2 regions of the Murimonas intestini genome follow, and region 2 is predicted to be linked to the other one. Evidence: a T-box and tRNA genes for the amino acid it is inferred to sense, from the RefSeq annotation. Region 2 holds a T-box; the other holds one or more tRNA genes.
What was found. The T-box of region 2 lies ahead of proS (proline--tRNA ligase). A T-box ahead of a tRNA ligase gene usually reads a tRNA of that ligase, here a tRNA-Pro.
Positions count from the first base shown of each region.

Region 1: it has a tRNA-Pro gene. The T-box ahead of proS (proline--tRNA ligase) is inferred to sense a tRNA for this amino acid. The anticodon was not compared.

Region 1 covers NZ_JANKBI010000012.1:171,824-185,908, forward strand. Annotated here, with positions in the region: gene thrS (threonine--tRNA ligase) at 1-1,433, shown strand, start outside; gene NSB28_RS16650 (DUF1540 domain-containing protein) at 1,520-1,840, shown strand; gene infC (translation initiation factor IF-3) at 2,252-2,746, shown strand; gene rpmI (50S ribosomal protein L35) at 2,782-2,979, shown strand; gene rplT (50S ribosomal protein L20) at 3,007-3,363, shown strand; gene NSB28_RS16670 (threonine/serine exporter family protein) at 3,514-4,290, shown strand; gene NSB28_RS16675 (threonine/serine exporter family protein) at 4,287-4,757, shown strand; gene NSB28_RS16680 (hypothetical protein) at 5,092-5,400, shown strand; gene NSB28_RS16685 (rhodanese-like domain-containing protein) at 5,535-5,840, shown strand; gene yfcE (phosphodiesterase) at 5,990-6,562, shown strand; gene NSB28_RS16695 (THUMP domain-containing class I SAM-dependent RNA methyltransferase) at 6,559-7,725, shown strand; gene NSB28_RS16700 (lectin like domain-containing protein) at 7,719-9,092, shown strand; gene rdgB (RdgB/HAM1 family non-canonical purine NTP pyrophosphatase) at 9,292-9,906, shown strand; gene NSB28_RS16710 (metallophosphoesterase family protein) at 9,912-10,394, shown strand; tRNA gene NSB28_RS16715 (tRNA-Pro) at 10,515-10,589, shown strand; tRNA gene NSB28_RS16720 (tRNA-Gly) at 10,618-10,688, shown strand; tRNA gene NSB28_RS16725 (tRNA-Arg) at 10,692-10,765, shown strand; tRNA gene NSB28_RS16730 (tRNA-His) at 10,809-10,882, shown strand; tRNA gene NSB28_RS16735 (tRNA-Gln) at 10,887-10,958, shown strand; tRNA gene NSB28_RS16740 (tRNA-Lys) at 11,034-11,106, shown strand; gene NSB28_RS16745 (hypothetical protein) at 11,349-11,579, opposite strand; gene NSB28_RS16750 (cation:proton antiporter) at 11,982-13,256, shown strand; tRNA gene NSB28_RS16755 (tRNA-Leu) at 13,455-13,534, shown strand; gene NSB28_RS16760 (oleate hydratase) at 13,794-14,085, shown strand, end outside.
Region 2 covers NZ_JANKBI010000008.1:114,898-130,272, reverse strand. Annotated here, with positions in the region: gene NSB28_RS13210 (DUF58 domain-containing protein) at 1-294, shown strand, start outside; gene NSB28_RS13205 (transglutaminase-like domain-containing protein) at 304-2,511, shown strand; gene NSB28_RS13200 (ribonuclease FAU-1 family protein) at 2,702-3,199, opposite strand; gene NSB28_RS13195 (helix-turn-helix transcriptional regulator) at 3,254-4,177, opposite strand; gene NSB28_RS13190 (L-fucose isomerase) at 4,370-6,163, shown strand; gene NSB28_RS13185 (hypothetical protein) at 6,308-9,577, shown strand; gene NSB28_RS13180 (hypothetical protein) at 9,707-9,871, opposite strand; gene NSB28_RS13175 (bifunctional diguanylate cyclase/phosphodiesterase) at 10,146-12,389, shown strand; T-box leader at 12,461-12,673, shown strand; gene proS (proline--tRNA ligase) at 12,737-14,176, shown strand; gene NSB28_RS13165 (6-phosphofructokinase) at 14,238-15,375, opposite strand, start outside.

The DNA.
Region 1 (14,085 bases), on a different contig from region 2:
TGTGTGCCGGCCCCCATCTGATGAACACAAAAGGAGTCAAGGCGTTTAAGCTCATCTCCTCCTCAGGGGCATACTGGAGGGGCAATGAGAAGAATAAGATGCTTGCCCGTATCTATGGAACAGCCTACTCGACAAAGGATGAGCTCAATGAGCATCTCAGACAGATGGAAGAGGCTAAGAAACGCGACCATAACAAGCTGGGACGTGAGATGGAGATCTTTACCACAGCTGATGTGATAGGACAGGGACTTCCGCTCATTATGCCAAAGGGCGAGATCATCATCCGTACTCTCCAGAGGTGGATCGAGGATGAAGAAGAGAAGCGGGGATATATGCGCACAAAGACACCTCTTGTGGCCAAAAAGGATCTGTATGTGATATCAGACCACTGGAACCATTATAAAGAAGGGATGTTCGTGCTGGGTGATGAAGAAGATCCTGAGTCAGAGGTGTTTGCCCTGCGTCCCATGACATGCCCGTTCCAGTACTATGTATATAAAGCGAGCCAGAAGAGCTACAGGGATCTGCCATGCAGATATGGTGAGACATCCACCCTTTTTAGAAATGAAGACTCAGGCGAGATGCACGGTCTTACAAGAGTCCGTCAGTTCACCATCTCGGAAGGTCATCTGATCGTCCGTCCTGACCAGATCGAGGAGGAATTCAAAGGCTGTGTGGATCTTGCCAAATACTGCCTGACTACGCTGGGGCTGCAGGATGACGTGACATACCGCCTGTCTCTCTGGGATCCCAAGAACCCTGATAAATACCTGGGTACAGTGGAAACCTGGAATGAGGTCCAGGACATGATGCGCAAGATCCTTGATCATATCGGCCTGGAATATACAGAGGCTGAAGGAGAATCTGCATTCTACGGACCAAAACTAGATATTCAGGCAAAGAATGTCTACGGCAAAGAGGATACTATGATAACGATCCAGCTGGATATGTTCCTGGCTGAGCGCTTTGATATGTATTATGTGGATAAGGATGGGGAGAAGAAACGGCCGTTCATCATCCACAGGACGAGTATGGGGTGCTATGAGAGGACATTGGCATGGCTGATCGAGAAATATGCCGGAATGTTCCCCACATGGCTGTGTCCTGAACAGGTAAGGGTACTTCCTATATCAGAAAAATTCCACGATTATGCCCACAAGGTAATGGAGCAGCTTAAGGATAACGGAATCCGCGCTTCAGTAGATGACAGGTCTGAAAAAATCGGATACAAGATCAGAGAAAGCCGCCTGGACCGTGTGCCGTACATGCTGGTGGTAGGCGCTAAGGAAGAGGAAGACGGCGTGGTGTCTGTGAGGAGCCGCTACAAAGGTGACGAAGGCCAGAAGGAGCTTCAGGCATTTATCGATGATATCTGCAGGGAGATCAGGACAAAAGAGATCCGCAGGATTGAGGCAGAAGAGCAGAGTAAATAATTTTTTTGAATTTTAAAATACAGAAAGTATAAAAGAACATGTAATGGCAGATACTATCCCGGAAGAAAAGAAAGGAGGTAGTTATTATGCCATTACTTGTATGTTCAGCTCAGAAATGTGTTTATAACAACGGAATGTATTGCAGCAAAGGTGATATCCAGGTGGAGGGCGCAGATGCCAATGCACCTCAGGATACATGCTGCGCAAGCTTTAAGGAGCGTTCCAAGGACCAGGCTACCAGCTCAATGGGAACCCCGTCCCAGACCATCGATGTAGACTGCAAAGCACGCCACTGCTGCTTTAACGAAGATTGTAAATGTACAGCTAACAAAATTGGTATTGTGGGCGCTGCAGCATGTGAATGTGAGCAGACTGAATGCGGCAGCTTCGAGTGCCACTGTAAATAAGACTGACAATAGGATATGGAAGTTGAATCCCCCGCGGTTTGCTGCGGGGGATTTCTTTGAGGGACAGCGGTCCGGGAACAGCAGCCCAAAATTTAAAAAAATTCAGAAAAGATAGTTGACACGCACGTGCTTTTATGGTAATCTAACTAAGGTTATAGCGAAAACAAAGCAGAGTATCCACTCTCACCATAGCACATGAGGTGACTATTGGTTAATAACAGCATTAGTTTATGCGGTATGCGGAAATTTCCTTTTAAGAGGATCTGTCTGTGTACATGAACGGTTATTACGGTGGATAGTGTGCTATCCACCTTTTTTATGTTATTATGCAAATATGCATATAGTGCTTTTTTGAGGGAGCAGGGGTGGGATTACAAGCATTTATGGAGGTGCAAAACAATTAGCGATTTAATGATTAATGAACAGATCAGAGACAAAGAGGTGCGCTTGATTGGTGAAGACGGACAGCAGCTTGGTATCGTAGATATCAAAGAAGCCATGCGGATGGCCAGGGAAGCTGAGCTGGATCTTGTGAAAATAGCTCCGGGAGCAAAACCTCCGGTATGTAAGATTATCGATTATGGTAAATACCGTTATGAGCTGATTCGTAAAGAGAAGGAAGCAAAGAAAAAGCAGAAGGTAATTGACGTTAAGGAAGTTCGTCTGTCACCCAATATCGATGTGAATGATTTGAATACAAAGGTGGGTGCAGCCAGGAAGTTTATTGAAAAAGGCAATAAGGTTAAGGTGACATTGCGTTTCAGGGGACGTGAGATGGCTCACATGCAGGCCAGCCGTCATATTCTGGATGATTTTGCCAAAAAGCTGGAGGATATCGCCGTAGTAGATAAGCCGGCAAAGGTGGAAGGCAGAAGCCTTATGATGTTTTTAACTGAAAAACGTTAAAATAAATAGTCTAAACACAAGGAGGAACATATAAGATGCCAAAAATTAAAACCAGCAGAGCAGCTGCAAAACGTTTCAAAAAAACAGGTACAGGAAAATTAAAAAGAAATAAAGCTTATAAAAGCCATATCTTAACTAAAAAGTCAACAAAGAGAAAAAGAAACCTGAGAAAAGCAACGATAACAGATGCTACTAACTTCAAGAATATGAAGAAGATTTTACCTTATTTATAAGAAGCCGATCGAAGGAGGAAATAAGACATGGCAAGAGTAAAAGGCGGAATGAACGCTAAGAAAAAGCATAATAGAGTATTAAAACTGGCTAAAGGTTACAGGGGAGCCCGCTCCAAACAGTATAGAGTAGCTAAACAGTCTGTAATGAGAGCGCTGACAAGTGCTTATGCAGGAAGAAAAGAAAGAAAACGTCAGTTCAGACAGTTATGGATCGCACGTATCAATGCTGCAGCAAGGATCAACGGATTATCCTACAGCAAGTTTATGTATGGATTAAAGCTGGCAGGTATTGAGATGAACCGCAAGATCTTAGCAGATATGGCAATCAATGATGCAGAAGGTTTTGCTACATTAGCAGAACTGGCAAAGAGCAAAATTGCATAAGGAAAGAATAGCTGGTATGTTCTTTGAAAAAATAACCGGTCAGGATTCGGATGAGTCCTGGTCGGTTTTCTTGTCTGTCCCAGAAAGGCAGGCGTCAGTATGAGTGGAACATGAAGCTGCTTTTTAATAAAAATATTTTGGAGAGGGAAAATGGAAGAGATTACAGACTACAAGCTGCTGCTGGATACAGCAGTGCTGGCCGGTGAGATCATGATCAAGAGCGGGGCTGAGATATACAGGGTGGAGGATACCATCAACCATATCCTGAAGATGTCGCATTTAAAGAGAACGGAGGCCTTCGTGACTACAACGGGTATGTTTGCGACTCTTGATGATCCGGGAATTGATGCCATAACAGTTGTCAGAAGGATAGCTGAGAGGGATATGAACCTGTTCAGGATATGGAGGGTAAATGATCTGTCACGCCAGTTTTGCGAGGGCAGGATCACCTTAAAGGAAATATTCCGGGAGCTGAAGCATATAGAACAGAGCACATATACACCATTTGTAAAGGATCTTGGCACGATACTGGTCGCCGCCGGATTTGTGCCGCTGATGGGCGGACAGACGGTGTTCGATATTCTGGGCGGAGGGATCTGCGGGCTGCTGCTCGTGCTTATCCAGCATTTTGGGAAGTTTATAGGGTTCAACTCATTTATACAGGATGTTTTTGGTTCAGCTCTGATAGCTGTGGGAGCCATGCTGATGTCCAGGATCCCTGTGCTGGATGTTAATATGGATGTAACTATCATATCTGCGATCATGCCCCTGGTGCCCGGAGCTGCCATAACCACGGCCATACGTGATACGCTCCAGGGCGATTATATGGCTGGCGGAGCCAAGGCGATAGAAGCCTTTATAAAGGCCGTGGCCATAGTCGTGGGCGTTGCCCTGGGAATGCTTTTAATGGGAGGGATTTCATTATGATATCAAATCCTGTCTTTCAGGTGATAGCCGCTTTCTTTGCTATAGCGGGTTTTTCAATTGTTATAGAGGTGCCAAAGAAGTTTCTTGTCTATTCAGGCTTCGTAGGAGCAGTGGGATGGGCAGTCTACCTGATGTTCCTGGATAAATACGGAATTATGGTGGCCACTTTTTTCGGAGGCATGGCGATCGCTCTGATCTCACATATTTTTGCCAGGATATTTAAAGCGCCTGTCACCATATTCCTGATTCCCGGAATTCTCGTAATTGTGCCGGGAGCAGGCATGTACCGTACTGTTTATCAGATATTTTTAGGGGAACAGGGACTTGCCGCAGACTATCTGCTGCAGACGATCCAGATGGCAGGTATGATAGCGCTGGCTATATTTGCCATGGATTCAGTCTTCTCTATCCTGCAGAATAAAAAGTGGAAATCCAGGAGACGATTGCCGTATTTTTGGATAAAATAAAAAAAGATGCTGTTTTCTCAGAGTGCTCATTGTGGTATGCACTCAAAGGGAAACAGCATTTTCTATGTTTTTTTTAAAAATAAAAGCGAAAGACTCCGGTAGGGGAGCTACCGAAGCCTTTCGAGGGGAGTATAAATAATTAATAAGGGGTTTGTAAAAAAAATTTTTTGAAGGGTAAATTCTTTTTACACTAAGAATTATAATATAGATTGGAAAAAATTGCAATAACTATTTTTCCGTTTTTTTCAGGTTTTTTCGAAGGTATAAAAGCTTGCATGCCGGGGATAATAAAGACTGCAATAAAAAAATTGTTTCTTTTTAGGAGGTAATGAAAATGGCAAAAAACACAACTTCAAAAAATCAGTCACAGAATAACAATTCCAAGAATTCCTATTCCCAGAATTCCAGCTCCCAGAATTCAAACTCCCAGAATTCTAATTCTAAGAATTCCAGCACACAGAATTCCGGAACACAGAACTCTAACTCCCAGAATTATAGCTCACAGAATTCAACTTCCCAGAATTCCAGCTCAAAAAACAGCTATAACAACAGCGAAAACGAGTATAATAATTCTTCCAGAAACAACTCTTCAAACTGCTCAAAGAACAACAGCAAAAATTCCTATGAGGATTCTGAATATTAATTCAGGCATTAATTAATGCAGCGACAGGAATAAAAAGAAACCGGCGTACCCTATGGCGCCGGTTTTCTTTTGTGCGCCAAATTCACATCTCACTCTCTTTTTGCATATATGATAAAAGGAAGGAGTGTATAAAAATGGAATTTGAAATGATAGCAGCCAGGGATCTGGACCGTTACGCCAAGGATAAGAATGCTTTTATTATTGATTTGAGGACACCTGACGAATATGTGCAGGAGCACATCAGGGGGGCAGTGAATATCCCGTATGAAAGACTGCAGAACTGTCATTCACTCCCGCTTGATATGTATCTTGTACTGTATTGTGAACGGGGCAGCATCAGTATGGCAGCTGCCAGGGAGCTTGCAGAGAAGGGATACGATGTCAAGACTGTTATAGGAGGCATACACGCCTACAGGGGCCGTATGCTGGAATCGTACTGACCGCTCCGTGACCAGCAACACGCTCCGCGATGAACAGAAACGGCAAAACTGGCCGTTGACAGGAGCTTACCCGGGCTTTAATATATAGTAAGAGAAAAATACAGCCGTATCAATGTGAGGCGGCTGTATAAATGGAGGTAAAGATACTTATGAAGCTGATGTTTGCATCGGATATACACGGTTCGGCATATTATTGTGAGAAGATGCTGGAGGCTTATGAGAAGGAAAAAGCTGAAAGGCTGGTCCTTCTGGGGGATATACTCTATCATGGACCGCGTAATGATCTGCCCTGCCAGTATGATCCGAAGCGTGTGATAAAGATGCTGAATGCACTGAAGAATGAAATATATGCAGTGCGCGGTAACTGTGAGGCGGAAGTTGACCAGATGGTCCTGGATTTTCCTGTGATGGCTGATTACTGCCTTCTTCTGGAGGGCAGCGCTGCAGTCTATGCTACCCACGGACATATCTATAATGAAAACCATCTTCCGCCTCTGAAAGAAAATGATGCGCTGATACACGGACATACACATGTATTTAAGGCGGAGTACAGGCCGGGATCTGAGCAGAATCCAGGTTATTTCCTGCTGAATCCGGGATCAGTGGCCCTGCCCAAGGAGAATAATATCCCAACTTATGGTATACTGGATAAGGGTATCTTTATGATAAAGGGTTTTGACGGGGAAAGAGCAGCGGAAATAAAATTAAGGAGAACAGAATGAAGACAATTGAATTAATAGCGCCCTGCCACTTTGGGCTGGAATCTGTTTTGAAGAGAGAGATCCAGGATCTGGGATACGAGATCAGCCAGGTGGAGGACGGCAGAGTCACTTTTATAGGAGATATGGAAGCTGTCAGCTATGCCAATATATTTTTAAGAAGTGCGGAAAGGATACTGTTAAAAGTAGGCTGTGTCCATGCGGAGACTTTTGACGAGTTGTTTGAGAGGACAAAAGAGATACCGTGGGAAAATTACATACCTAAGAACGGGAAATTCTGGGTAACTAAGGCTACTTCTATTAAAAGCAGGCTGTTCAGCCCGTCCGATATCCAGTCGATCATGAAAAAAGCCATGGTCGAGAGGCTGAAAAAGGTGTATGGCGTCAGCTGGTTTGAGGAGGATGGTTCGGAATATCCCCTGAGGGTGTTCTTTATGAAGGATGAAGCAGTGATCGGGATAGATACTACGGGAATGTCGCTGCATAAAAGAGGATACAGGCTCCTGCAGAGCAAGGCTCCTCTGTCAGAGACTCTGGCGGCAGCCCTTATAATGCTGACGCCATGGAAAGGGGACAGGATCCTGGTGGACCCGTTCTGCGGAAGCGGTACGTTTCCTATAGAGGCGGCAATGATGGCTGCCAATATCGCGCCGGGAATGAACAGGAGTTTTATCTCTGAAAGCTGGGACAACCTCATACCCAAGAGATGCTGGTATGACGCTCTGGATGAGGCCAGGGAGAATATTGACGACAAGGCTGAGGTGGATATCCAGGGCTATGACATTGACGGCGATGTGGTGAAATCGGCCAGAGAGAATGCAAGAGCTGCCGGTGTAGAGCATATGATACATTTCCAGCAGCGCCCTGTCAGTGAACTGCGGCATCCGAAAAAATATGGTTTTGTGATCACGAATCCGCCGTATGGAGAGAGGCTGGAGGAGAAGGCAAGCCTTCCGGCGCTCTACAGGGAGATCGGTGAGAGCTACAGGAATCTGGATGCGTGGTCCATGTACCTGATAACAAGCTACGAGGATGCTGAGAAATATATAGGCAGGAAAGCTGATAAAAACAGGAAAATATATAATGGTATGATAAAGACATATTTCTATCAGTTTATGGGGCCAAGGCCTCCTAAAATTAAGAGATCAGAGGAGAAAAGTTGTTAAAAAAAGCAGAAGTGCTGCTGGCAGCAGTGATACTGGCCCTGATATGCTGGCTGGGCTGGCAGCTTATAGAGGAGCCTGCCGCGGAGGCGTTCCGGGAAGCGGCAGAGGGACAGGAAGACGGAACAGAAAGCGTACCGGCGGCAGAAACGGAAAGTGAGACAGAGAGCGAGGCAGTGAAACAGCCTCTGCCAAAGAAATATGACCAGCGCAGGAATGGCCGGAAACTGTACATAAAGGACCAAAAGAATTTGGGAACCTGCTGGGCGGTGGCAACTTCCTCTGCTCTGGAGGCAGCGCTTCTGCCGAAAGAGCATCAGGAATTTTCAGCCGACCATATATCCATGCAGAACGGATATAACGGGACTCAGCAGGATGGAGGGGCTTATACTATGGCCATGGCCTATCTGACGGCCTGGAAGGGGCCTGTGCTGGAGTCAGAGGATCCATATGGGGACGGCTATTCCCCTGACGGGCTTAAGCCCTTTGCGCACGTACAGGAGATCCGCCTGTACAGAGAAAAGGACATTGAAAAGCTGAAAAGGGCCGTATATGAATTTGGGGCTGTCCAGTCATCTATCTATATGGATATGACATCCTCCATCGGCAATTCAGTCTATTACAGCAAAATGAATTATGCCTACTGCTACCCGTATGAAAAAAAGGCTAACCATGACATACTTATCATTGGCTGGGATGATAATTATCCTGCTTCTAATTTTACATATAATGTGAAGGGGAACGGGGCATTTATCTGTCAGAACAGCTGGGGAGAGAAGTTTGGTGAGGACGGCATCTTCTATGTCTCCTATGAAGACGCAGTGCTGGGAGGCACCAGCGTGGCCTATTCCGGGATAGAAGCTACGGATAATTATGATAATCTTTACCAGTCAGATGAATGCGGCTGGGTGGCGCAGCTGGGATATGGCAAAGACAGCTGCTATTTTGCAAATGCCTACACGGCAGGGGAGGATGAATGGCTGGAGGCGGCAGGCTTCTACGCTACGGAAAAGAATACTTCCTACAAGGTGTATGTCATACCGGAGTTTGACGGGGAACTGAAATTATCTTCTGCAAAACCTGCAGCGGAGGGAAAATTCACTGATGCAGGATACTATACTGTAAAGCTGGATGAACCGGTACAGCTGGAAGCAGGCGTGAAATTTGCCGTGGCTGTACAGATCACGTCCCCCGGCAGCGAATATCCGGCGGCGGCAGAGAGCCAGGCAGATGAGATGACAAAAGATGCGGACCTGACAGACGGGGAAGGGTATATCAGTTCAAACGGAGATTCCTGGACAAGTGCAGAGGAGCAGTATCAATGCAATCTCTGCCTGAAAGCATACACAAGCAAGAGATCAGCGGATTAGAGCGGTAACCGTTCAGCCTTCCGCTGTTTTGCGGAGCGTAGTTACATGTCAGACGGCCGAACTGTAACTTAGAGCTTAATAATTGTACCGGAAAATATTTACGCAGGCGTGATGGTATGCTATACTAGTTGGAAATATATGTAAAAATATGCGGATATTGACGCATTATAAGGAACTGAAGAAGGAGATAGAAGCAGTAATGGGCAGAAGGATAATTTTTGCTACGGGCAATGCCGGCAAGATGAGAGAAATAAAAATGATTTTAGAAGACTTGAATGTGCCTGTGCTTTCCATGAAGGAGGCAGGAGTAACAGCTGACATCATAGAAGACGGGAACAGCTTTGAAGAGAATGCCAGGATCAAGGCGGCAGCTGTAAGAAGCCTGCTGGAAGGTACGGATGATATTGTGCTGGCGGATGATTCAGGTCTGGAGATAGACTGGCTGAATAAGGAACCAGGCATCTATTCAGCAAGGTATATGGGTGAGGACACATCATATGATATCAAGAATAATAATCTGATAGGACGCCTGGAAGGAGTGCCGGATGAAAAGAGGACAGCGCGTTTTGTGTGTGCCATTGCAGCGGCCCTGCCTGACGGTGAGATGCTGTGCACCACGGCGGCCATGGAGGGAATCATCGGCTATGAGATAAAGGGAGAAAACGGTTTCGGCTATGACCCTATCTTTTATCTTCCTGAATACGGCTGTACTTCCGCAGAGCTCCCTTCTGATAAGAAAAATGAACTGAGCCACAGAGGCAAAGCCCTGAGGTCTATGAAAGAGCTTTTAAAAGCCAGAATGCCAAAGGAGTGAGACAGATGAAGATTCTGATTGTCAGTGATACTCACCGCCATGATGCAAATTTAGTTACGGTCATTAATAAGGTAAGCCCTATAGACCGGCTGATCCATCTGGGTGATGCCGAGGGAAGTGAGGATTATATCAGACAGATAGCAGAGTGCCCTGTGAACATTGTAAGCGGGAACAATGACTTTTTTTGTGACCTGCCAAGAGAAGAGGAATTCATGATCGGGAAGTACAGGGTCATGATCACCCACGGGCATTATTATTATGTATCATTGGATATGCAGGAGATAAAGAGACAGGCTGTCACCAGAGGAATCGACATCGTAATGTTTGGCCATACTCATAAGCCGTACCTGGAGAAGGACGGCGGCATCACCATTTTAAACCCAGGGAGTCTTTCTTATCCCCGCCAGGAGGGCCACAAGCCCAGCTATATCATCATGGATGTGGACAGGGACGGGGAAGCTCATTTTACCGTGAATTATCTGGGATGAACAGGAATTAAATACGCAGTTAAAAAAAATTGCAAAAAATTGAAAAAACTTGTTGACAATCTTAAAAGGCTATAATATAATATGTCTTGCGTCACGGATGAGGCGCAGGACAAATAAAAACGGGGTGTGGCTCAGCTTGGCTAGAGCGCCTGGTTTGGGACCAGGAGGTCGCAGGTTCGAATCCTGTCACCCCGATTTTTTACTGAAATTTGTCTGTTGATTTGCGGGTGTAGTTCAATGGTAGAACACCAGCCTTCCAAGCTGGATACGTGGGTTCGATTCCCATCACCCGCTCTTGAGTCTGTAGCTCAGTTGGATAGAGCAACGGCCTTCTAAGCCGTGGGTCGGGGGTTCGAATCCCTTCAGGCTCGTTTTTCTTTATATGACATATATAAGGAAAACAAATTGAATATGGTGGGTATAGCGCAGTTGGTTAGCGCGCCAGATTGTGGCTCTGGAGGCCAAGGGTTCGAATCCCTTTATCCACCCTTTTGGGCTATCGCCAAGCGGTAAGGCACAGCACTTTGACTGCTGCACTCGCTGGTTCGAATCCAGCTAGCCCAGCTTGGCGATCTGCCGAACTGGAGCGAAAAGTGATGAATATTCTGTAAGGCTTCAGTACAAAATATAGTAAGGCATGGGATATTAGCTCAGTCGGTAGAGCACTTGACTTTTAATCAAGTTGTCCGGGGTTCGAATCCCCGATGTCTCATTACAGCATTTACGCCCCTTGCGGGCGTTTTTTTATTCTATAGGAAACTTCGTTTCCTATAGAATAAAAACCCTCCGGGGGATGCGCAGCTGCGCGCGCGGAACAAAAGCTGCGCTATACAAAATATAGGCCCGCGGGGTGCGCAAAGCGCACTTTTGTTCTTGCCCGGTGAAAGACGATCAAGTTACCTATATTTGAAAAATAGTTCCTGGTATAATCCAGAAACTATTTTGAATTTATTACTATTTGATTTTAGGTAAAATACCATTCTGCTCAAGCACCTCTACCAAGGTATCTTGTGCATCCTGCAAAAGCTTAATATCCTTTTTAATGGAACGTTCGGAAACTTTAATGTCAAGAGTCATATTATCAAGTTTTTTATGAGTGAAATCATGCTTTAATTCTAACATTTCCAATCTGGGATTAATTGATTTTAACTCGTCCAAAATTAGATCAAGTTTTTCATCTGCCATATAAATACCTCCCATAAGATATAATAATTATAGCATATATGTTATTAAATACAAGCATATAAAATCATATAACTTTATAAAGAAAAGTGTAAAGTACGCACGAAAACACCTCCCGGGACATTGGCGTGTGAATAGTAACTGTAAAATTTACCGTAATAGAAAACAGGTATAAGTACCTGGCAAGTCAGAATTGTATGATGCATAATGGTTAATCAGGGTGTCCGGGGGAATACGTGACAATTTCATAATTATTAAGATTACAGAAAAAAATACTGGATTTTTTATAAATAAGGTGTATAATCATATCGGTAAATGTAAAATGCCAACACAAAACAACACAAAAACAGCATAGAAACAACACAAAACCCGTAAAAACAAGCGGGGACAAGAAGGAGTGGGAGCATGGATACATCGTATCATTATTTATTGAATCTGGCAATTATCCTGTTAAGCACGAAGGTTCTGGGACTTTTGACGCGGAAGGTGAAGATGCCGCAGGTGGTGGGTGCGCTGCTGGCCGGGCTTCTTCTGGGGCCGGCTGTGCTGGACATCCTCACGGAAACGGAATTTATACATAAAACAGCAGAGGTGGGCGTTATCGTCCTCATGTTCTGCGCCGGGCTGGAAACTGATATTCAGGAGTTAAAGAAGAGCGGAAAGGCATCGTTTGTGATCGCGCTCATCGGTGTGCTTGTGCCTCTGGCCGGAGGCTTCGGTGTGGCATATTTCTTTAACCGCCCGGGGATGATCGATTCAGATGCTGCCTGCAGCGCTTTCCTGCAGAATGTATTTATCGGTATCATCCTTACAGCCACATCAGTCAGCATCACTGTAGAGACTCTAAAAGAGATCGGCAAGCTGAAGACACGTTCAGGCAATGCTATATTAGGGGCTGCCATCATTGATGATATCCTTGGAATTATAGGACTTACTATCATCACAAGCATGGCAGACGCATCTGTAAATGTGGCAGTAGTCCTTTTGAAGATCGTGGCGTTCTTCGTATTTGCAGGCGTGATCGGGGTACTGTTCCATAAGCTGTATAAGAAATGGAGCGAGAAGGCAGAGAGAGGACTGCAGCGCCATGTGATCATCGCCTTTGTGCTCTGCCTGCTGATGTCATACGTGGCTGAAGTATTTTTCGGCGTGGCTGATATTACCGGAGCGTTTATAGCAGGACTTATTGTGTCAAGTACACAGAGGACGAAATACCTGGCCTCCAGGTTTGATACACTGTCATATATGTATCTGTCACCTGTATTCTTTGCAAGCATCGGACTGAAGGTAGAGCTTCCGGCTATGACACCTACGATCGTTCTGTTTGCAGCAGTACTGGTGGTGGTGGCTCTGCTCACTAAGATCGTGGGCTGCGGACTGGGAGCAAAGATGTGCGGATATAAAAATTACCAGTCTCTGAGGATAGGTGTGGGGATGATCTCCCGTGGTGAGGTTGCCCTGATCGTGGCCAGCAAGGGAACCGAGGTCGGACTGCTGGGGACAAATTTCCTGGGGCCTGTTGTGCTCGTTGTCATCATTACGACGATCATCACCCCGATCCTGCTCAAGCCGGTATTTAAGAGAGGGCCAGCTATGCCCATGCCTGCCGGTGAGGGCCTGTCAGAAGGCTTCGAGCAGCTTTCAAGGATCCAGGACAGAGAGGACAGAGAAGACAAGTAAAGGTTACTGCCGCGCTGCCGCAGAGTGGATAGCGATTAGTAAACCAGATGCTACTGTTCATACGCCACCATTCCACGAGGTGTGTTACTGGTCATGAAGTGAACAGTAACAACCAGATACTTGACAGAAGCGCAAGTTTCAGATATACTTAGTAAACGTGAAATGCCGCAGATGTAAAGAAGCGTCTGCGGCAGATGAGCGGGCATGGCGGAATTGGCAGACGCGCTGGATTTAGGTTCCAGTGGGAGACCGTGCAGGTTCAAGTCCTGTTGCCCGCATTACAAAACCCCTGAGTTAAATGCCCTGCAGCCTGACTGCGGGAGATTTGATCCAGGGGTTATTTTTTTGCCCTGTGCCGGAAATTAGACAGATGGAGGAATCTGTCAGAAATCCCGACAATCTGCCTTGTGTGTCTGGATTTCTGACAGGATGGATTTTTTGTATAATTACAAATAAAAAAGGCTATGTTATAGTACAGGTATCAGTTAACAAAGCAGTTGGAACTTTAAATGATACAAGCGGAAAAGGGGTAATAATATGGCTAAGAAAACACACAGATTACTTAAAGCAGGCGTGCTTGCCGGAGCAGGAGCGGCGGCAGTGATGTTCACAAAAAAATATATGCAGGGACAGGAAGAACAGAAGTCAGACAGTGATGCTGAAGAAAAGACGGAGTTTTCTTCTGAAGCAGTAAATAAAGGCCAGGCATATTTTGTGGGAGGCGGTCTGGCTTCTCTTGCAGGAGCGGCATATCTCATAAGAGACTGCAAAATGGAAGGCAGCAGGATCCACATTCTGGAAGGAATGCATATATTGGGAGGCAGCAACG
Region 2 (15,375 bases):
GAATGTATGCATTATATATTCTGGTATGACGGAGCAAGAGACAGCGCCAGGCGTTTTCTTGTCCAGGATGAAGAACAGCTGTATGAGGCTATCGGAGAAATGCTCCGGGTAGCGCCTTATATGGGAAACTATGACATGATGGAGGCATACCGGGCGGAGTATAATGAGATGAATTTCTCTACAGTGCTCCGGCTTGGGACAGACCTTAAGCTGTGGAGGAACGGGGATCTGGCGGCCGAGTTTTCAGACAAGCCCCTGCAGCAGCAGTTTGCGTCCTTTGAATTGGAAGTTTAGGTGTAAAGAATGGTATTGTTTATTTGTTATCTGGCCGGTATATTCGGCACTGTGTTCAGCTTCCTGGAAGCTTTTCCGGTCCCGTATAATGCATCATTTTTATATGCCGGTATTTTGTTTTTCAGCCTGCTTTTAGGGCTTATTTACATTGGGAAAAAATATCTGAAGCTGACGCTGCCGTTCACCATGGCTGTTTATATCTGGGCCATGTATCTGAATTTAGAAAAGATAAGTTCCGGAGCTTATATTCTCGTAGATGTCATCAGGATGGAGATACGGAACTACCTTTATGTGGAAGAGAATATCATGACAGGTACACAGACAGAAAGCATGGAGGTCACAATGGTGCTTCTGTTTGTCATGTTCGTGTTTGCTATATTCCTGTTCTACGGTACGGTAGCCAGGGGGAGCAGATTTATTGCAGTGGCATCTACTGCCATACCGGCAGTGGGCGGTCTGGCCATAGGGAAGGTTCCTTCTCTGTTCACCCTGTGCCTGCTTGGGCTGTGCTATCTGGGAGCCTTTACGGCAGGAGGGCTGAAGTACGGCAGCATGGGCGGCGGACAGGACTGGGAAGAGGAAGAAAAATATATCAGCCGTGTCCGCCAGAAAAGTGTCCTTTTTATAGGGGCAGGAGCTATTATCATTTTTGCAGTCAGCTACTATCTGATGGCGCCGGCCCTGGGGGCATTTCTGGGGGATAAGGCAGAGGCGAGGCAGGCGATACAGGATACAGACCTTCTCACATGGGCCAGGGGACTGCTGCCGGAGGCGAAAAAGCAGGATGGCGGCAGAGTGATCACCAGCGGCAACCTGCCGGAGGAGAAGCACCCGGGATTTACAGGTGAGACGGCGCTGCGTGTGACAACTGACGTAATTCCACAAAACGTGGTCTACCTGAAGGGATTTACAGGAGCTGAATATACAGGCAGTACATGGAAACCTCTGAGTGAAGATGTATATCAGTCGGATCCCTATGACAGGGCTGAGGCGATTGAGAATTACGTGGGTGAATCATGGGAAAATGAACTTACTATAAAAAGAGAACAGGCATCAAGAGGGGGATATGCCCCATATTTTTCAAGGAAGCTTTCCAACGGAGGGTCTGATGCAGAATTTTTTCTTTATTTTCAGAGGCGTGATTTTGAGGAGATCATTCTGCGAGGCCAGGAGATGGGACTTTCACCTGCCTGGGACAGCAGTGATTACCAGCAGTATGTCTATGAGAATTATCTGAGCTATCCGGCGGATAGGCTCTCCAGGCTGGAGCAGCAGTGCAGGGAAAATCCTCAGGAGAGTATTGCAGGAGTCAGGGATTATATTATCTCCTATTTGACAGGTACCTGTGCATATAACCTTCAGTCAGGCGATCTGCCTGCGGGGGAGGATTTTACAGAATATTTTCTGTATGAGAGAAGAGAGGGGTACTGTGTGCATTTTGCCACAGCAGCTGTGCTCATGTTCAGAATGTATGGAGTCCCTGCCAGGTATGCCACAGGCTATGCCGTCCCTGCCGGGGAATTTTATGAAAACGGCGGAAACTATATGGCGGAGGTGCCGGACTCCATGGCGCATTCCTGGGCGGAGATCTATTTGGATGGGACGGGCTGGGTGCCTGTGGAGGCTACGCCGGGTTATGGGATACAGAGTGAGGCAGCATCTCCCTTTGAGACTATTGCCCCAGGGGAAATGCAGACTGAAATGCAGCCGGCGGGGCAGACGGACAGCCAGGGAAATCTTCAGACTGAGGATCAGGGAAAAAATAAAGCTTCAGAGACAGCCGGGAACAGAACAGGCAGCGGAAGTGTCTGGGGCGTACTTGGCGGTCTGGTATTCACGGCAGTTTTTATTTTTCTGCTGGCTGCGGGGATCTTTGTAAGAAGAGCAGTTATCATTGAAAGGCGGAGGAAGAAGGATGTGGCCGGAATATTCAGCGATGTCCTGAAAGTGCTCACAGAAGCCGGACTGCCCGGGGAGACAGACTGTCTCGCACAGGATTTCGTCTCGAAGGTCCATGACCAGTTTAAATGGCTGTCGGAGGAAGAGCTGGACAAGATGGTGGAAATGGCCATGAGAGCTAATTATGGCAGAGAGAAGATGACAAAGGAAGAAAGACTCTACATGCGCAGTATGTACCGCTATATCTGTGTACAGACAGGTAAGATTATGGGCAGATGGGGAAAAATAAAACTCAGGTTCCTGAAAGCTTATTACTAAACTGTTCCAAAATATGTCCTGCAGAGCGTCCTGGGTAACTGTTCAGCCTTCCACAGTTCCGCGAGGTGTTTTCGTGCAAAATGCACGAAAATCCCGAGAGCTGCAGCGCCAAAATGCTGTTTACAGCATTTTGTGTGCATCGCGGAGCGTTGTTATAGTTCACACGGCTAAACTATAACATTATGTAGTTTCACGGCGCCTGTCCGCTCTTTTCCTCCTGATCCTCTATGTATTTCTGAAGCCTGCAGAAATCACCTTTATATATGATGGTCAGCAGTGCATTCAGCTGCCTCAGGGAAGTGAGGATCATATCCTTGGAGATCATCTCCTGTTCTCTGGCATCAGCCAGCTCATCCAGATCCACGACTTTCACAAAGCCGTCAGGAGAGATGATCACATCAGCCAGCAGATCAGTGAAGACATATGTGTCTGATTCCTTATCATACGTATAGGATACGATATCGCAGTACCAGCTGAGCAGTTTTCCTTCCCTGTCATAAAATTTGCTGACTTTCACACCATGTTCCAGAAAATAACATGACAGGCCATGGTCAAGGTCTTTTTTGGGATGCAGGGTTACCCATTTAGTGATTATCACATGTTCATCACGATAGAGCAGGATATCATCCTTTAAGAGGATACATTCTTCGGGTATCAGCCGTTTTCTGTAAATTTTCAATGTTTCCATAAGCACCTCTCTTCCAGAGGCGTCCGTTGTCCAGCAGGCAGATCCGGGCGCATCTTAAGTCTCATTTTTTATCAGAGTTAAAGAATCGTTTTCTACAAATTCCTGATCAGAGGATTTTCTTTTGTAATAAGTCAGGTTGTAGGAATCAGGGTCGGTCAGCTTCAAAAACTGGCTGGGCGTATAGCCGGTGATCTCCTTAAATACCCTGTTAAAGGTCCTGACATTGTTAAACCCGCAGTTTAAGGCTACATCCGTGACCCGGCTGGAGGTATTCTTGAGCCTGGCGGCGGCTTGCTCCACACGTACCATGTTCAGGTAGGTCACGAAATTAATGCCTATGAGCTTTTTAAATACCTTGGAGAAATGGCTTTCGCTGAAATTCATCTTTTCAGCAGCATAGGTCAGCGTTATGTTGTCAGCATAGTGCTCATCCATATATGAAAGAAGCTGCTGCATGTCATACAACAGGCTCATCCGTTTATTTTCACTTGTCATATCCTGGCAGCTCTGAGGACGTTTCCTTTTCAGAAGATACCAGAAATCCCTGAGCCTGGCAGTCACGATCTCCTTATAATAAGGCTCCTTCTCCTTCAGCTCACGGCTGACATCGGCAAACAGCGCCAGGACATCCTTTTCCATGCCGTATCTCTTCAGTTCTGAAGCAGATACCAGCGGTGAGGCAAAATGTGAGTGGTTATACAGTGAGCTTAAGATACTGGTATCAAAAATAATAAAATCAAGCACATTTTTCATCTTAGAGGAATCACTATAATGAAAATCGCCCGTATCGATGACGACCAGGTCACCTTTATGGGCGGTAAAATTGTGCTCGTTGATACTCAGATGGGCAGAACCGGAGCGCACAAAAATAAACTCTATTTCCTGATGCCAGTGGGCCAGGAAACTGATATCCTGGTAAGAGGAATGCCAGACCATAAAGTCTGAATCATAGCTTCGCACTTCGTGAAATGCCTTCATGATTTCTCTCCTTTCGTACTTTGAACTGAGTATACCAAAAATCACAAAAATTGTCCATATCATAACAGAATTTTACGTGCAAACCGGAAGATTATGTTGTATAATTAGTACATAAAATGCGGACCGGAATTAGGCGCATTAGTTAAAATGTATAAACAAACCCAATTATTTAAACAAATGGAGGAGATTGAAATGGCAGAAAGCAGATTAATCGGCGGTTATCCAGTTATCGGAATCAGACCAACCATTGATGGACGCAGGGGTGCCCTGGACGTTAGAGGTTCTCTGGAAGAGCAGACAATGAACATGGCTAAATCAGCAGCTAAATTATTCGAAGAGAATTTAAAATATTCAAACGGTGAACCGGTAAAGGTTGTCATCGCTGATTCTACGATCGGACGTGTAGGCGAGACAGCAGCCTGTGCTGAAAAGTTCAGAAAAGAAGGTGTTGACATTACAGTGACTGTAACACCATGCTGGTGCTACGGAGCAGAGACAATGGATATGGATCCGCAGACCATCAAGGCTGTATGGGGATTCAACGGAACAGAGAGACCTGGCGCAGTTTACCTTGCATCAGTTCTGGCTACACATGCACAGAAGGGACTTCCAGCATTCGGTATCTACGGACATGACGTATGTGATGCAGATGACACGGAAATTCCTGAAGACGTAAAAGAAAAATTATTAAGATTCGGCCGCGCGGCAGTTGCAGCAGCTTCCATGAGAGGAAAATCCTACTTACAGATCGGTTCTATCTGTATGGGTATCGGCGGATCTATCATTGATTCAGACTTTATCGAGTCCTACTTAGGCATGCGTGTAGAATCTGTTGACGAAGTGGAAATCATCCGCCGTATGACAGAAGGCATTTATGACGAGGCAGAATTCCAGAAAGCTCTTGCATGGGCTAAAGAAAAATGCAATATCGGTTTTGACAAGAACCCAGAAGAACTGCAGGCTTCCCAGGAAGAGAAAGAAAAACAGTTCGAGTTTGTTGTTAAGATGGCAGTTATCGTAAAAGACCTGATGAACGGAAATAAAAACCTGGATGCTAAATTCTCCGAGGAAGCTATCGGACATAATGCGATCGCTGCCGGATTCCAGGGACAGAGACAGTGGACAGACTTCTATCCGAACGGTGACTTCGCTGAAGCAGTTCTGAATACATCCTTTGACTGGAACGGAGCAAGAGAGCCATATATTCTTGCTACAGAGAATGACGTATTAAACGGACTTGGCATGATGTTCATGAAGCTCCTCACAAACAGAGCTCAGATTTTTGCTGATGTGCGTACATACTGGAGCCCGGAAGCAGTTAAGAAAGCTACAGGATACGATCTGGAAGGCGTAGCGAAAGATGCTGGCGGATTCATCCATCTGATCAACTCCGGTGCAGCCTGCCTGGATGCATGCGGCGAAGCTAAAGATGAGAATGGCAACGGCGTTATGAAAGAATGGTGGAATGTAACAGAAGCAGATCAGGATGCCATCATGGCTGCTACTACCTGGAATGCAGCTGACAACGGATACTTCCGTGGAGGCGGATATTCATCACGTTTCGTGACAAGAGCTGAGATGCCTGCAACAATGATCCGTCTTAACCTTGTAAAGGGCTTAGGACCGATGCTGCAGATCGCAGAAGGCTGGACAGTTAATCTTCCGGAAGAGGTTTCTGACAAGCTCTGGAAGAGAACAGACTATACATGGCCATGTACATGGTTTGCACCGAGAACAACAGGCGAAGGAGCATTCAAGACAGCTTATGATGTAATGAATAACTGGGGCGCTAACCATGGTGCAATCAGCTACGGACATATCGGAGCTGACCTTATCACAATGTGTTCAATGCTGAGAATCCCGGTTGCTATGCACAATGTTCCGGAAGACAAGATCTTCAGACCTGCATCATGGAATGCATTTGGCATGGACAAAGAAGGCGCTGATTACAGAGCCTGCTCAACATATGGTCCGCTTTACAAATAAATAGACCTGGGGCTTCATCTGTTAATGGGATTAACATTGATGAAAAAGCCATATTTATAAAAGAAATTTCCATTTAAAAAACACCTCCTGTCCGCTAGACTGGTTTAATCACATGATAAATCAGAGGCGGCAGGAGGTATTTTTATGTTATATCCTAAAAATAAAAAAAAGGAATTGACACAAGAGCTTTTCCGTGATCCGGGCAGTGAATACAGGGGGACACCCTTCTGGGCCTGGAACTGCAGGGTCACGGAAGGGCTGATAGATGAACAGCTTGAGATTTTTAAGAAAATGGGATTCGGCGGGGTGCATCTGCATCCGCGTACAGGAATGGAAAATGATTATCTGAGCAGCGAGTATATGAAACTGGTACGTCACGCGGACGAGAAGGCTAAAGAGAAGGGGATGTTAATCTGGCTCTACGATGAAGACCGATATCCCTCAGGCAGTGCCGGTGGCATAGTTACAGAAAAACTTGAATTCAGGGCAAGGCATTTGCTGCTGAGCAGGGAAAGAAAGACAGATATGTGTGAATCCATAGAAGAATTCGAGAGGAAGGTTGTGGAAGGCGGAAAACCGGCGGGATATTTTCTGACAGCTTACAGGATCAAAACGGTGGACGGCTGTCTTGTATCATACAGACAGATAGAAGGGGAGATACCGGAATTGGACACCGTGCAGGATGAGAAAAAAGAAGGAAAACTCTGGCTGGCGTATGTGGAGCTAATGCGTGAAAGCCCCTGGTACAATGACCAGACTTATGTGGATGTGCTCAATAAGAAGGCTGTGGAGAAATTTATTGAGATCACCCACGAGAAGTATTACAGGGAGCTGGGAGAAGAATTCGGAAAATCAATACCTGCCATTTTTACAGATGAACCACAGATCAAGGGGAGCATGGCGCTGCCTGATGGTGAGTCGGACTACGATGTGACGCTTCCGTTTACAGATGACCTGCCGCAGACTTTTGAGGAGAGCTGGGGGACGCCTTTTCTTCAAGTATTGCCGGAGATATTGTGGGAGCTGCCGGAGGGCAGGGTATCTGTTAACAGGTATCATTACCATGACCATCTGGCAGAGCGGTTTGTATCCTCATACTCTGATACGATTGCTGGGTGGTGCGGTGAACATGGGATAGCCATGACAGGACACTATATGTCAGAGCCAACCCTGTATTCCCAGACTCTGAGGCTGGGGGAAGCCATGAGGTGCTACAGGAATCAGCAGATTCCCGGAGTGGATATCCTGTGCGGGGACCCGGAGTATTCAACAGTCAAACAGGCAGTCAGTGTTGCCAGGCAGAAGGGGCGGGAGGCTGTAATCTGTGAGCTGTACGGAGTGACAAACTGGGACTTTGATTTTAAAGGGCATAAGGTACAGGGAGACTGGCTGGCCGCCCTTGGAGTGACTGTCAGGTGCCATCATTTATCTTTTATGTCTATGGAGGGGGAGGCGAAAAGGGACTGGCCTGCATCAATTAATTACCAGTCTCCCTGGTATGGGAAATATTCTTATATAGAAAATTATTTTGCCAGGGTGAACACAGTGCTGACCAGGGGAAAGGCTGATGTGAAGGTAGGCGTTATCCATCCCATTGAATCCTACTGGATCAGTTATGGGCCTGTGGCACAGACACAGGATATACGTGACCAGCTGGATCTGGAGTATAAAGAGCTGATGGAATTCCTTCTGTTTGGAATGATAGACTTTGACCTCATCTCGGAATCTCTGCTTGGCGGGAAGGATGGGGCTGCTGCCTGTCCTTACCCCAGGAGGGACAGGCAGAGACAAAGGCCGGAATTCAGGGTTGGTGAGATGTCATATCAGACCATCCTGGTTCCGGGACTGCGGACTATAAGGAGCAGTACGCTGGAGAAGCTGGAGCAGTTTGCGGCAGCCGGCGGAAATATTATTTTTGCAGGCAGGATCCCGCAGCTGGTTGATGCCCTGCCGTCACAGAGAGCAGCAGAGCTGGCTGCCGGATCAAAAGTCATATCATTTGACCGCAGAGAAATACTGGCTGCCCTTGATAGTGACAGGAGTGTAGAGATACAGCGCATGGACGGCAGACTTACGGATGACCTGTTTTATCAGATGCGTGAGGACGGTGGTACAAAATGGCTGTTTGTCTGCCATGTGAATCAGAAGAAGACAAGACTGGACCAGGCGCAAGAATTGTTAGTAAGGATCCGGGGTGAATATGAGGTGACGGCCTGCGATGCGCTCAGCGGAGAGATATCGAAGGCAGAAGCGGGGACAGAAAAAGGCTGGACATGTATAAAGACAGTGATGTATGCCCAGGACAGCCTCCTGTGGAAACTGTCAGAGAGGGAGAGTGACGCAAACATCGGTGAAGAAGATGAGAAAAGAGCGCCGATCAGGACAGGTGAGAGGATCAGTACATATGGACTTGTAGCAGGACCCCGTCATGCTTGCACCGGAGGAAATGAAATTCTGAAGACTATTTACGAGCCTGACTCTTACAGTATGTCTGAGCCGAATGTACTTTGCCTGGACAAAGCTGTCTGGAAGCTGGATGACGGACCTGAGCACAGGGCAGAAGAGATATTGAGGCTGGATAATGAGATAAGGCATGTTCTTGGCTATCCGCTGAGGCAGGATGCCTGCAAACAGCCCTGGTGCATAAGGGAAGCTCCTGAAGACCATACAGTCACTCTGAAATATGCTATAAAGTCAGAGATTGATTCAGGAGAGCTTCTTCTTGCCATGGAGCGTCCATGGAAGGCAGAACTGTGGTGGAATGGTGAGAGAGTCAGAATGTGGGAACATCCCAGGGAGGAGGCAAGGATAGCATGTGAAGGTGATGTGTCACAGTATTTTGTAGACTCCTTCATCAGGACAGTCCAGGTACCGCCGCTCAAAAAAGGTGAGAATGAACTGATCCTGAGGATTCCGTTCGGCCGCAGGACAAACCTGGAGAATCTTTATATTCTGGGAGATTTTGGGGTGGAGGTCCGGGGAACATCGGCGGAAGTCACCAGCCGGACGGAAAAGCTGTATTTTGGTGATATCACACGGCAGAAATTCCCGTTCTATGGAGGAAATGTAAATTACAGAATGCATTTTGAACTGGAGAATGAAGGAAAGGCAGCTGTCAGAGTACCGCATTTTGCTGCGTCTGTCCTGGAGGTATTTATAGATGGCAGGAGTGCGGGACTGATTGCATTTGCGCCTCACACTCTGCAGGCTGGGGTACTGGCGGCAGGAGTACACACACTTGAGATATGCGCATACGGAAACAGATTCAATACATTTGGAATGCTGCATAATGCAAATCCTGAATATAAGTGGTATGGACCTAATTCATACCGCACAGCAGGAAGTGACTGGAGCGAGGCGTGGTGCCTGAGACCGGCGGGAATATTGTCAAGGGTGGAAATACTGTCTGCATAAACAGCGGGGAAATAAGCTGCCTTAGGGGAGGGGGGCTTAAGCACTAGAATATATTAAATAAGAGGCTGCCACTTTTTGCTGTGGCAGCCTCTTATTTGATACATATAGATCCTGAATATCCCAAATCTGTCAGCATGCCAGAATATTTTTGGCATCTTTAACATAATTGTCTACATCTTCTCTTGTGATGCAAGGTTTGTTGTTCCAGCGTCCTGGATGGCTTATACCCAGCTCACGCCTCATCTTGCGGTAATATTCTTCTGTTTCCTTACTCTCAAAATTTAATTTTATCATAACCTTACTCCTTTCCGGCAGACATGTGCTTTAGTCCCGCGTGCAAGTCCCCAATACTTATAAAGCGGTGTCTTTTCTGATACTTTAAATATATCACTTTCAGGACAGAATACAAGTGAAAAATAAGCCGCCGGACACGGATTAGACAGCAGTCAGGATCAAGCGGGCCTGACTTTGTCCCGCTGCCGGCAGGAATAAAATTAACGTTGTCGCCGTGCTTTTTGCATGCTATACTGACATGGAGGACAAATAGTTGGAAGACTCGGGAGAGAAGATGATGAAACAGGAAAAAAGGAAATGGGGATATTTTAATATAGCTCTGGCGGCTATTATCATCGTGACACTGGGTATCGTTTTTGCCAGGCTGTTCTATATCAGCTCCCAGGACAAGATCCTGAATACTTTGGGGGAAATATCTGAGCAGGAAGTGAAGGTGCTCCGCAAGGAAATTGAGAAAGGGAAGCAGACGCTTAATAATCTGGCAGTGTATATCGGGCAGGATGAATCACTTGACATGGAAGCTGTCCTTAAGAAGCTTACGGCAGTTGATAATGTAAATGGTTTTAAGAGGATGGGGATCATTAGGCCTGACGGACAGGCATTTACTACAGATTCTAAAGAAATGTACCTGGGAGACAGGGAGTATTTTAATATATCAATGAATGGTGAGCAGGCGGTGTCAGATACTCTCATAGATGTAGAGGGCGGCGGCAAGATCAATGTATACAGTGCGCCTGTCACTTTCCGGGATGGCAGCAGGTGTGTCTTATTTGCCACATATGAGATGGTTTCCTTTGAAAATACGCTTTCAACAACCACATTCAAGGGAACAGGGCACAGCTATGTGGTCAAAAAAGATGGTGAACATATAGCGGGCCAGAGTATGAAAGGCGGACTGGGAGCCTTTGAGAATGTTTTTGAGCTGCTGGGTGCTTCGGAAAAGAATCAGGCGGCTGTAAGCCAGATGAAATCAGATATGGGCAGCGGAGCTTCAGGAAGCGTTACGGTCACTGCAGGTGACAAGTCTTATATTTACTATCAGCCTATGGAGATAAATGGCTGGTATCTTCTAAATATTGTGCCTGTCTCTGTGGTGGAGAGAGATATTAACGGATCTCTTGTACTTACGTACCTGTTTGCTGCCATTTGTATCATAGCGCTTATCATACTGCTGCTGAATATAGGAAGAGAGAGAAGACGGGGCAGGGAGGCGATTGAGAAGGCGGCTTTTGTGGATCCGGTTACAGGAGGAAATACCTTTGCCAAGTTTAAGATGGATGCACAGAGGGTTTTAAGAACGGACAGAGGCGGGACATATGCCATGACAGTCCTGAATATTTCCAAATTTCAGTATATAAATGATTTGTTCGGTTATGAGGAAGGAAACAGGGTACTGAGGCATATCGCAGATGTTATATCCAGAAGCCTCACAGGCGAGGAAATCTTTGGGCGCAAAGAGGGGGATCATTTTATAATCCTCATGAAGTACGGATCGGACGAAGCCATGCAGGAGAGGATGGAAGTTCTGATAGAGGAGACATGCAGTTTTGCCAGGCAGGAGAAGAAGCCATATGAGATCAAGCTGCTGGCAGGCGTGTATAAGATAGAGGAGAAGATGATATCTATCGATACCATGGCAGACCGCGCAGAGATGGCCCTTGCCAGGGATGACAGAAAGCCCTTCCAGAGGTGTACCTTTTATGATGATACCATAAGAGACAGAAAGATCCGGGAAAAGGAAATTGAAGACAGTTTTGAAGCGGCCCTGAGGGCAGGGGAATTTGTAGTTTATTATCAGCCTAAATATGATATAAGAAAGGACAGGTTCTTTGGCGCTGAAGCGCTGATCAGGTGGAAGACATCGGATGGAAGCCTGATTGCTCCGGACTCTTTTATCGGGATCTATGAGGGAAATGGAATGATAGTGAGGCTGGATCAGTATGTGTTTGAAAGAGTATGCATACAGATCAGGCGGTGGCTGGATTTGGGATATGAGGTCACTCCAGTCTCTGTCAATGTCTCCAAGGTCCACCTGTACAGGACAGACTTCGTGGAATCGTATCTGGGGATCATAAGAAGATATAAGGTGCCTGTGGAGCTTCTCCAGCTGGAATTAACAGAGACAGTGCTTTTTGACAATGAGCAGATGCTGAAAACTATTTTGGAAGAATTCCGCAGGGCCGGTATACAGATACTGATGGACGATTTTGGGTCAGGATACACCTCAATAGGTATGCTCAAGGATATGCCTATAGATGAGATTAAGCTGGACAAATCACTTGTGGAGGATTATGGACAGAGCGTGCGTGTGCAGAAGATATTAAAAAGCATTATCAGCCTGTCACATGAGCTGGGACTGGAGGTAGTGGCAGAAGGTGTGGAGATACAGCAGGAATATGATTTTCTTGCGGGTATCGGATGTGACTATATACAGGGATACTTCTGTTCAAAGCCCCTGCCGGCAGACAGTTATACAGAGCTGGCATATTCAGGCAGGAAGCCGGAGCGTGAACAGTAACAACCAGATAAACTGCGGAAATGGTGTCTTGACAAATACAGTAAATTGGCATAGAATGGGCGTATTGAGAGAAACCGGCTGAGAAAAGGGATAGTATATCTGGGAAACTCATCAGAGAGAGGGCTGTTGGTGTGAGGCCTTTGTGGATAACAGATAGAACCTGCCTTGGAGCCCTGCATGAAAATGCAGCGTATATCCGGCGTTAACGGTGAAATGAGATGGCAGCCTGAGGGCTGCTGATAAGGGTGGTACCGCCGGGTAGAGAATGACTGCCGGCCCCTTGTGCATATTATGCATGAGAGGCCGGTTTTTTTGCAAGACAGTAAGTGAGAAAAGAGGAGAGAAAAATGGCGAAAGACAAGAAGCTTGTGGAAGCGATCACTTCCATGGAAGAAGATTTTGCACAGTGGTATACGGATGTTGTTAAAAAGGCGGAGCTGATCGACTATACCAGCGTTAAGGGCTGTATGGTAATTAAGCCGGCGGGTTATGCAATCTGGGAAAATATCCAGAAAGAACTGGATACAAGATTTAAGGAAACTGGCGTGGAGAACGTATATCTTCCCATGTTTATTCCTGAAAGCCTGCTGCAGAAGGAGAAGGACCATGTGGAAGGATTTGCACCGGAGGTGGCATGGGTGACCCACGGAGGCCTGGAACCCCTTCAGGAGAGGCTCTGTGTGCGTCCTACATCTGAGACACTGTTCTGTGATTTTTATGCAAATGACATCCATTCATACAGGGATCTGCCGAAGGTGTATAACCAGTGGTGCTCTGTAGTACGCTGGGAAAAGACAACAAGGCCGTTCCTGCGTTCCAGGGAGTTCCTGTGGCAGGAGGGGCATACTGCCCACGCCACAGCAGAGGAAGCAGAGGAGAGGACGATCCAGATGCTTAATGTCTACGCAGATTTCTGTGAAGATGTCCTGGCTATTCCTGTTATCAAAGGGCGTAAGACTGACAAAGAGAAATTTGCCGGAGCAGAGGCTACTTATACAATAGAGTCCCTGATGCATGACGGGAAGGCACTTCAGTCCGGTACAAGCCACAATTTCGGTGATGGATTTGCCAAGGCATTTGGAATCCAGTTTGCAGATAAGGATAACACTCTGAAAAACGTATATCAGACCTCCTGGGGAATGACGACAAGAATGATAGGCGCGATCATCATGGTACATGGTGATAACAGCGGCCTTGTGCTGCCTCCCAGGATCGCTCCAGTCCAGGTGATGGTTATACCTATCCAGCAGAAGAAGGAAGGTGTCCTGGATAAGGCATGTGAAGTCAGAAAAGCACTGGCAGAAGCAGGGCTTCGTGTCAGGCTGGATGATACAGACAAGAGTCCGGGGTGGAAATTCTCTGAGCAGGAAATGCGCGGCATACCTGTCAGGATCGAGCTTGGACCAAAGGATATCGAGGCTGGCCAGGCAGTGATCGTGCGCAGGGATACAAGGGAGAAGATCCAGTCTTCTCTGGAAGAACTGCTGGAGAAAGTGAAAGAAGTGCTGGAGACTATGCAGCATGATATGTATGAGAGGGCAAAAGCCCACAGGGATGCCCACACCTATACAGCTCACAACATGGAAGAGATGAAGGATATTGCTGATAACAAGCCAGGATTCATTAAGGCTATGTGGTGCGGATGCCAGGAGTGTGAAGATGCTCTGAAAGAAGAGATAGGAGTGACATCACGCTGCATCCCGTTCGAGCAGGAAGAGATAAATGGCACATGCATACACTGCGGCAAACCAGCGAAACAGATGGTTTACTGGGGCAAGGCATACTAATACTAATAAAAACCGCTTTCCAGGGGCTTTACTTCTGGAGAGCGGTTTTTCGTATCATAAGCTATTTTCTGTACGCATAATTAGGCAGCCCGCTTTTCATGGGGATCGCAGGATTTCCCTGGATCAGGGGCAGTGCGTAATCTATGAATTCCTGGCTGATATCTGTTCCATTTCCTGTAATCCAGGACAGGGGAACACATTTTTCTTTATTGCAGACTTCATCCACATCCACCAGTCCGCATGATATATCATAGGAGACGGAATTGTCCCGGATAAAGGAAACCATTTTGCCTGTCTCACCTTTAAGCGCAGCGGTGACTCCAAAGCTTCCCGCCTTGGCGGCCTCTCTGGAATCAGTCAGGGACTGGGCGAAAGCGGAACATCTCTGGTTGACATTCAGCTCCACAGAACGCACCTTTACGTTCAGGCGGCTCTTAACAAGATTTTCCAGGTATTTCCCGCAGCCTGTCAGCATTTTGTGGCCAAAGGTGTCAGTGCCGGCCTCATTTTCATATTCACATATGAATTTGCCTGTCTTATCGTGGATACCCTCAGATACACAGACAACCAGGTTATTTTTAGACTGGAATGCCTTTTGAACATCAGCAATAAACTGTTCCTGGTCGAAGTCGGTTTCAGGCAGATAGATCAGGACAGGGTTATCGCCTTTAAATTTCCTGGCTAATACGCCCGCTGCTGTCAGCCAGCCTGCATGGCGCCCCATGATTTCCACGATAGTGACTGATTTTGTGTCATAGACAGAAGCATCAATGCCGATCTCACAGACAGAAGCGGCTACATATTTAGCAGCGCTGCCGAATCCGGGAGTATGGTCGGTGTTGATTAAATCGTTATCGATAGTTTTAGGGATACCGATTATACGTATTTCTTCCCGGTGTTCTGTGGCATAGCGGGAAAGCTTGCTGACAGTGTCCATTGAGTCGTTGCCGCCTATGTAGAAAAAATACCCGATGTTCAGTTCCCTGAACCTGTTAAAGAGTTCAGGATAGACTGTATCGTTTAAATCTTCGGGAAGCTTATAGCGGCAGGAACCCAGATAGGCCCCGGGTGTGATGCGCAGTGCCTGAAGTGTCTCAGGCGGCATCTCGGCCCTGAGGTCGGTATATTTTCCTTTTAAGAATCCTTCGATCCCATTTATCATTCCGTATACATTTTCAATTTCATCCGTATGTAAAAAT